Regions from separate parts of the Fictibacillus marinisediminis genome, predicted to be linked through region 1. Evidence: riboswitches for the same ligand, from Rfam matches in the RefSeq annotation. Region 1 holds a riboswitch; the other holds the start of a gene.
The links. Region 1 has a riboswitch for cyclic di-GMP ahead of LCY76_RS17030 (anti-repressor SinI family protein). Riboswitches for the same ligand answer to the same signal wherever they lie in the genome.
Positions count from the first base shown of each region.

Region 2: it holds a riboswitch for cyclic di-GMP, as region 1 does, so the genes downstream of both, LCY76_RS19530 (nuclear transport factor 2 family protein) here and LCY76_RS17030 (anti-repressor SinI family protein) in region 1, are expected to answer to the same signal.

Region 1 covers NZ_JAIWJX010000002.1:3,198,599-3,203,205, reverse strand. The annotation lists gene LCY76_RS17060 (CalY family protein) at 1-98, shown strand, start outside; gene LCY76_RS17055 (LPXTG cell wall anchor domain-containing protein) at 198-902, shown strand; gene LCY76_RS17050 (class D sortase) at 906-1,547, shown strand; gene LCY76_RS24055 (helix-turn-helix domain-containing protein) at 1,550-1,882, shown strand; gene LCY76_RS17040 (hypothetical protein) at 1,879-2,118, shown strand; gene LCY76_RS17035 (helix-turn-helix domain-containing protein) at 2,149-2,478, opposite strand; gene LCY76_RS17030 (anti-repressor SinI family protein) at 2,560-2,715, opposite strand; cyclic di-GMP riboswitch class I at 2,742-2,826, opposite strand; gene kynU (kynureninase) at 3,042-4,307, shown strand; gene kynB (arylformamidase) at 4,307-4,607, shown strand, end outside.
Region 2 covers NZ_JAIWJX010000002.1:3,693,806-3,698,412, reverse strand. The annotation lists gene LCY76_RS19545 (hypothetical protein) at 1-339, opposite strand, end outside; gene LCY76_RS19540 (DUF5050 domain-containing protein) at 542-1,606, opposite strand; gene LCY76_RS19535 (HD-GYP domain-containing protein) at 1,924-2,916, shown strand; cyclic di-GMP riboswitch class I at 2,934-3,025, shown strand; gene LCY76_RS19530 (nuclear transport factor 2 family protein) at 3,199-3,378, shown strand; gene LCY76_RS19525 (glycoside hydrolase family 3 N-terminal domain-containing protein) at 3,375-4,607, shown strand, end outside.

The DNA.
Region 1 (4,607 bases):
TTGTAGACAACGGCCAAGACCAAAATAAATTCCAAGGTGATAAACTAGAACTTAAATGGACTTTTGAAGGCAAACAAGGCGCAGGTGTTGAAAGGTAACTTTTTCAATGGGAGGTGGGGATATCCCCACCTTTCTTTTTATAAATACATTCAAGAAGGTTGAACGCATCAATTAATGCCTAGTGCGGGGGAAAAATAATGAGCCATAAATCAACTGCATTTAAGCTAGTTTCTATTTATTGCATTATTTTGCTGACACTCGTTACTTTTTATCCATCAGGCAGCACCGGTGCTTCAAGCGTACCCGCTAAAATCGACCTCGCCGTCTCTCCCACCGAAGAATTCTTCAACGTTAACAATATGAAACCGGGAGACTGGGCCACTCGAACATTAGTTGTGAAAAATAAAGGGGACGCTCCTTTTACGTATAGCTCTAAATCTCATTTTAAAAGCGGTTCGAAAAGATTATTTAACAAGTTTCATATAAAAATCCAAGACAAATCCAAAATACTATTTGATGGACAGCTGAGCCAGTTTCAAAAGCTTGCACCGCGTAAACTGGACTCTCATTCAGAAGAAGAATTGACTGCAACCATCTCATTTCCCTGGGAATCCGGCAATGAATTTCAGGGGCTGAAAACAGAATTTGAACTTGTCTTGTTAACAGGTGATTCTGATACGAGTCCACCAACCGATCAAGATGATACCACAACAGACAACAATACACCGCCGTCAAAACATACTGATCCGCCATCAAACAACCCAGACATATCTACTTTACCGAAAACGGGTGAAACCAGTCCTTATCCAACTATCATTCTAGGATTCTTTATCTTTTCATCCGGTCTTATTTTGCTCCTCATGAAGAACTCCATCATTCCCAATCCTTTTCAAAAGGACTGAGTGATGAAGTGGATCGCATATCTACTTATACTCACAGGCATCATAACGATGTGTTACCCAAAACTAATAAACTACTATTATACGAACAAGGAAAACCACTTACTTCAATCATGGGATCACCCGCCAACCAAACAGGCAGTCAGCAGCTATAAAAAGCTGGGTCCTGTTCTTACTGAAACGAAAAATGAAACCAAACCGGTCAGGAAAGATCCTTTACCGAACAGTATGCTCGGAACTCTTGAGATCAAGCGGATCCATCTCCGCTTGCCGATTGTAGAAGGTGCCAGCCTGTCCAACCTGAAGGTTGCAGCTGGACACGTTTCCGGCACTTCGCCGATTGGTAAAGAAGGAAATGCAGCGATCGCAGCCCACCGAAGCTATACGTACGGCAAGCAATTCAATCGGCTGACAGAAGTGAAAACCGGAGACCTTATCACGATTGAAACCAAAAAAGAAAAGCTGATCTACCGGATGATCGCCAAAAAAATCGTCAAACCAGCAGACCTATCAGTCTTACATAGCAGTAAAAATGAAAATATCATCACGTTAATTACCTGTCACCCGTTCAAACATCCGACACACCGGTATATTGTGAAGGCCAAGTTAATTGAGGAAAGGTTGTTAACCAGCAAAGGAAGTCGGTGATCGTGAGGAAATTAGGAACACAGATTAAGAGGATCCGGATGGAGAAAGGCCTCAGTGTGACAAGGCTTGCTGAGATGGCTGGAATCTCTAAAGGATACTTGAGCAGCATAGAAAATCATAAAAATAACCCGTCCGCACATATGATTAAAAAGCTGGCGAAAGCCCTGGAGGTGCCTGTGGAAAAGGTCATTAATCTAGAAGCAGATATATTGGACCAGGAGTGGATGGAACTCGTCATTCAGGCAAAGGAAATGGGAATTAATCAGGAGGAAATCCGAACGTTTATACGGTATGAAAGCTGGAAACAGCAGACAAAGGATGATGAAGCGAAATGATCCGCCTTGGCAATGGAGTCTATTTATGTGAAGTAGCGGGGAATAAAGTAAAGGTCGTGTACATGGGCCGCAACATCTGTGAAATTTTTATTAATGATGAGCTAAGAGGAAGAGCCCCATTTGATTATGTAAAAAAACAAATTCTGAAGTGGGAGAAGAGAGAACCTCTATCCACTGCCTATATCGGACATTATCAATTTAAAGAACTTGTTCCGATCATCGATATCTCAGTATGAAAAAAACCGGCGCCGCTAAAGGGTGCCGGTTTAGCTTTGATTTTTATTTTTCCATTTGTTGAATTCAAGAAATTCTTTAAACTGGTCTTTGCTGACACCAGACTCCATAGCTTCTTTTACGAGCTCTGCCCATTCATAATCCAGCTCCGCCTCATTGATCTCAGCTTTTTCATTCAGCAATTTTTCAACAGGAATATCCAGGACAGCTGCCAGCTTTTCAAGCAGCTGTACAGAAGGATTTGTTTGTATATTTCGCTCAAGGGAGCTGAGATAGGATTTGGCGATACCTGCTCGTTCTGCTAGTGAGGATAGAGATAGACCTTTTTCTTTGCGATATTTTTTTACAAGTTCACCAATCACGTTAATCCCTCTTTTTTACTACAATTTTTGCTTCTATTATACATTTAGGGACGATAGGCTGTAAATAGACCAAAAGCGACATCACATTGATGTCGCTTTAAATATTCGCTCATTTGATGGTATGTACGTTTTTTGAAGATAGCTACGAACTTCCTCCATGCTTAAACCTTGCTTTTTGGCTTGTAATAGTAAGGCTACCCATTCACGATCAAGCTCTGTTTTTTTTACGGTTTCCATGTTTCCCTCCTGAAATTGGTGGTTTTCCAGGTAATCCAGCCATCATAGTAAGTCACCTTAGACCTGTGATTTTGCGTCCATGCTTTTCAGCGATGTTTGCCCTTTAACTGGAGGGTGGCATTCCCGACAGTCACTTAATTCATACAATTTTAACCAATTACTAGTGCTTAATACACAATTTTATTATAGTATCTTATTCTTTAGGAATCTGTCGTAATTTGGCCGTTACATAATTGTAATATTATTGTAAAGTAAGCGTTTTCATTGATGCTTTCCCTTGAATTGTTTAAGATAAACAGAGAGAGCAAAAAAGGGGCGAATGAGTGATGGAATTAGGGAAATGGAAAGAACTGGACGAAAAAGATTTTCTGAAAAACTTTAAGAACGAATTCTATTTAAAAGAAGGCGTGTTGTATTTGGACGGCAATTCGCTGGGGCTTTTGTCGAAAAGAGCTGAGAAATCACTGTTGGAGTCGCTAAATGATTGGAAGGAATGCGGTATTGACGGCTGGATGGACGGAAAGCATCCATGGTATACACTTAGCGAGGAACTAGGGAAGAAATTGTCGCCACTAATTGGAGCAAACCCGGAGGAAGTCATTATTACTGGATCCACCACTGGAAACCTCCATCAGCTCACATCCACTTTTTTTAAACCTTCAGGATCAAAAACGAAAATTTTAGCCGATGAGCTGACCTTTCCCTCAGATATTTATGCACTGAAAAGCCAGCTGGCTTTAAGAAGCTTGGACCCTGGCCAGCATCTGATCAGAGTGAAAAGCCGTGATGGCAGGATGATTGAGGAAGAAGACATCATCAAGGCCATGACGGATGAAGCAGCTCTTATTGTGCTGCCCTCCGTGCTCTACCGAAGCGGGCAGCTGCTCGATATGAAACGCTTAACGGATGAGGCCCACAAGCGCGGAATATTGATCGGTTTTGATTTATGCCATTCCATTGGGGCAGTGCCTCATCAACTTTCGGAATGGAATGTTGACTTTGCTTTCTGGTGCAACTATAAATATTTGAACGCGGGACCGGGCAGTGTTGCGGGACTCTATATTAATGCGAAACATTTTGGAAAAGAGCCTGGACTAGCAGGCTGGTTCGGTTCCAATAAAGATAAACAGTTTGACATGAATCATGACTTCGTGGCGGCAGATACTGCGGGAGCCTTTCAGATCGGCACTCCGCACGTGTTAAGCACGGCCCCATTAATCGGTTCGCTTGAAATTTTTGAGGAAGCGGGAATGGACCGGCTAAGAGAAAAATCTCTTAATCTGACACGCTATATGATGGAGCTGATTGAGACCGAACTTGCTGGCTTTGGATTTACGATCGGAAATCCGAGGGATGATATACGTCGCGGTGGCCATGTTTGCCTGGAGCATGATGAAGCAGCGAGAATCTGCAAAAGTTTAAAAGAGAACGGCATCGTGCCGGATTTTCGTGCACCGAATGTGATCCGCCTTGCTCCTGTTGCACTTTATACCTCTTTTGAAGATGTACATGAAGCGGTTCAGCGGCTAAAAAAAATCATGGGTGAGAAGCAGTATGAAAAGTTTTCAAACGTAAGAGAGGTGATTGCGTAATGGCTGGAAAACTGATCGATATCTCCATGCCTTTGACCTCGTCCGTTCCGACCTGGCCGGGGGACACCCCGTACTCGTTTGATTTAGCCTGGACGAAAGCAGAATCAGGATCCGTGAATGTCGGTAAAGTGGAAATGAGCACGCACACCGGCACCCATATTGATGCGCCGTATCACTTTGATAGTGAAGGAAAACGGGTACTGGAGCTGGATCTTGAGCTCTATGCCGGCAGAGCAATAGTGGTAGATGTTACGGGCAAAGAGGTCATCGCTCCAGAGGATTTGGCAGATCAACCGCTGG
Region 2 (4,607 bases), 500 kb from region 1:
AGGTGATAGACCAATTTTATGACTCGCAAAATCAGAGGCAAATTGAGAGTCGTCCGTATATGTATAGTCTGTATAATATCCGCCATTCGTGCCGAGGATGGCAAAACGTTTATCTAGACCGTAGTCATTACTAAGCTTTACTTCCAACATCCCATTTGCGGGAACAACTACTTTGTAATAGCTTTTTTCATGTTGGCTAGTAAACTGATAGAGTGTATTGAGGTTAACAGGTGTAGCATCGGTTACTGAATGATTTGCGAAGGCCGTCTTGCCATAAAAACTAAAAACACTGAGAACCAATACAAGTGCTAAAAACATCATCGGAATTTTCTTATTCATTGAAGAGCTCCCTTTTTATGAATTTTTTTCCATTATAATTATAAAACCCCCTAGAGGAATTAACAACTAAAATCCTACGACCTTTTTCCTATTAAACTGACTTTTATAAAATAGAAGAAAAAAATAAAAGAACCAGTGCAGCCACTGATTCTTTTAACTATTATTTGCTCGGATTGAACATCTTAATTTTCCTTAGTATGGCTTAAAATTTCGTAAGTTTTAATTTCGAGCCCTCGCTGTAAAGCAGTTCCCCTTTTATCGCATCTGCAGAAATTAATTTAAAACCATTATCCCAATTAAACACTTTTACTTTTTTAATCAATTTGCCTTTAAAATCAAACAGCGAAATAGCGGAGTTTTCATCATCGTCATAACTGAAAGCTAAATATTTTTTTGTTTTTAGATTAACATCAATGATGCCGTCCCCTCCTGAAAGCTTTGAAGTTTTTCCAGTAGAGAATTGGTAGTACACGATTTCATTTGATTTGTCCCAATTTGCTGCAGTCACGCCATTCTTTGAAACCATATAGTTTCCTTCATCACAGCCGCTTGCATCATAGAGCTTTGCTTGCATATCTGTTTGTTTTTTAAGGCTTGATCCATCCAGATTCATTTTATAAAGAGCTTCATCTTTGATGACATAAATCTTATTTTGTTGAATCCAGAAGTCATCCACTTTCTTAATCAGTGTTTTTTTGCTTTTCCCATTTAAAGTCAGGCGAACAATTGAGAAATTCCCCATTACTTGATCTTCAACTTTTGGATAGTAAAGTGAGGAATTAGCAACTTTGATGGACTGTTCTGTGTGCGAAGAAACCTTGTCAGAAGTAACCTTTGTCACTTTCCCGCTGGCACTCTTTTTAAAGACCTCTAAAATATCACCGCCACCGCCGCCGCAGCTACCAGCATACATGGCACTCATCAGGAATTTTGTATAATAGATGTCCTTTCCGGAAGTTTGAACGTCCTGGATAGGTTTAGAAATAATATTTTCGTCTTCCTTATTTCCAGCTTTTCCATTGGTCTGAAAAAAGTTTGTGTCCGTCAGTTTAATCAAAGGGCTGGTAATGGTTTTCGGCTTAAAAATCGCCCCTTTAAGCACTAAAGAAGCTTTTCCATTTGGCGTACTTTTGTAAATTCCAGGTACCGTGGTTTTGTTCGCTTCTGCTGTGAAGTACGTTGGGTTTGCAGCAGCTTTTCCGGTATAAGGGAAAAATAAACATAGACCCAGAACAAATGTGAAAACAGTGATTAGCGACCTTTTCATAAAAAACTTCCCCTCTAAAAAATATTAGGTATTAACTTTTCGTCCCTATATCTTTATCGGTTTACCGTTTACAGTTCTTTAGATTTAACTGGATATATTATCTATTTTAATGAGTATATATACCTTGTTTCACCTCTTTCTGAGGGACTTTTGTAATGGTTAATAAATTAAGATGTATTATGAATAAACAAAAAATTCTTAAAATAATATTGATATTTTAGGGCTTTTGAACTACGATAAAAATATGTGTTTACATAAATTGGGTTAACATCTAAATCATTTCGTTCTTTAAAAAATGGAAAGGATAGAGTTAATGAATGACAATTTCAGTCGGAATGGAATTAGGCGAGCACATTTATTCCTCCAGAGGAGTTCTTCTATTAAAAAAGGGAACGGTTGTAAATGACCATCATATTCAGCTGCTTTCCCGGCACGAAATTCAAAAAGAAGAAGCAGCAATAAGAACAGAGGAAACAAGCCTAAATCCGAAAGAAGAACAAACGTTATTATTGTCGTGCTATAAAAATATTGATAAGAATAAAGCTTTAACCAACGCTGACATTAAGATGATAAGTGAAACCTACTTACAACTATATAAAGACTCTAGCCTTAACATTCTTGACATCAATGATCAGTTTCAGAATGAGGAATACTTATATAGTCATAGTTTAAGAGTAGCCTTGATCGCCAGTACCATTGGACAGATGATGGGTGTAAATAACAATGATCAGTATTTATTGCCTCTGATGGGATTGTTTCATGATGTGGGCAAGTTTCTCGTTGATCCAGCTATATTGTATAAACCAACGTTCCTTACCGATGCAGAATTTGCTGAGATGAAGAAGCATTCCCTTTATGGACAGGAACTTTTAAATGATACCCAATTACCAAAAGAGGTAGTTACGGGCGCCCTTATGCACCATGAGAGGCTGGATGGGTCGGGCTACCCTTTTGGCTTAAACTCAAAAAACATTCCAATGCTCGTAAGGATCCTTTCTGTGGCGGATACGTTTGATGCCATTTGCTCCAATAGGGTGTACAAAAGTACTCAATCCATCTTTTATGCCATTGAGGAGTTACTAAAAGAAGCGAATTCCAACCGCTTGGATATTGATATTGTGCGCCCTTTTTGTTTCGCGGTTATGGACTTGCTAAGGGGCAGAAAAATAGAACTGAGGAATGGGAAGAGCGCTAATATCAGCCATATTTTTCCGGCAAACCCGAATCAGCCCATTTTATGTGTAGAAGGCTATTCACCAATCAATTTAAAGAGTTCCGGGCTGACTTTGTTTCAGGTTGCTAAAATATGAAAACCGAAAACAGAATACACAGAAAAAGGCAAACTATTCGAAAGGGTAGGACGCAAAGCGAAGAGTCTAAGGTTTAGCAGGATTAAACTAGGATCGTCTGGCTGCCATGGATACGTGCTATGGTTCTTTTAATCATGGTCTTTTTTTATGTTATTAGACTGCGGAACATTTTCCATACATAGGGGACAAAAAAGATATAAGTAGTTCTTTGCATATTCCAAAACATTAAAGCTGCCTTCCATGACTGCTTTTTTTAAAAAGCCATTAATCAAAAAGTTGTAAGTGAACAGTACGGACGGAGATACCGCAACAGCATATGTAGAAATGACATCCTATGATAAAATGAAGAACGGACATACATTACTACAGAAATGGGGCGGGGAATGGGATCTTGTCTATGAAGATGGCAAATGGAAACTCGATCAGGCCCATCTTGAAAAGCGGGATTCCAACGTACAATGAGAAGGCGAAAAAGAAAAAGCAGAAGACTTGCCTGGAGTATTTTATTCATCTTGGTCTGCCTGGCAGGGGCTGTCTACTTATTAAAAGGGCAGGATGAACAGAAGGATCAGCCTGAAAAACAGCAGGATGAGGCGATGCCTTCCATGAAACCAATTAAAACTGACGATAAGCCAGCAGATCCACAAAGAGAAAAGCCAGAGGTTACTTTTTTTACACAAGAAAATCTTGATGAAAAAGTAAATCATCTAATTAAGAACATGACATTGAAAGAGAAAATCGGCCAGCTGATTGTGGTAGGGCTTCCTGGGCAGGAGGTAGACAGCGGAGTTACCGAGATGATCAAAGACTATCATGCCGGCGGAATCATTCTGTTCGACAGGAACATGAAGAACCAGCAGCAAGTGGGAGAATTGAACAGCCAGCTGCAAAACCTGGCTATGAAAGATCCTCTGCAGATTCCACTTATGGTGAGTATTGATCAGGAAGGCGGCCTGATTGTCCGCATGAGAGACCAGGTGGCACTTAAAGCTTCTCAGCATGATTTGGGAGTGAAAAAGAACTCGAAAGCGGTCTATCATCAAGCATCCACTACTGCCAAAGAGCTGCTGAACATGGGAGTGAATGTAAACTTTGCGCCTGTTCTGGATATTTCGGATAAGGATTCTCGATCATTCGGATCAGATCCAAAGCTTGTCAGCAGTTATGGGGCGCAGGTCATTAAAGGTCTTACGGATGGCGGTATCACAGCCACAGTCAAGCATTTTCCCGGTAATGGGAGAAGCAGCATAGACCCTCATAAGGATACGTCTTCGGTGCAAGCGGACAAGAAAGAACTTGAAAGCAGCGATATTTACCCGTTTAAATCCATGATTGACCAAATGGATAATGATAAGTTTTTTGTAATGGTGACACACATCAAGTATCCTGCCTATGATCAGGAGAATCCAGCGAGTTTGTCTTCCAAAATCAAAATAGACCTATTGCGCAAGCAGCTCGGCTTTAAAGGAATTGTTGTGACGGATGACCTGGAGATGGGAGCTGTACATAAATATTACAGCAATGAAGACCTGGGTTATAAAGCGGTGGAAACAGGGGCCGACCTGCTGCTTGTCTGCCATACGCTGCAAAGCCAGAAAGAGGTGTACAATGGTATCTTATCGGCTGTACAATCTCACAAGCTCTCAGAACAGCGGATTGATGAAGCTGTCGAGCGCATCTTGCGTTTTAAG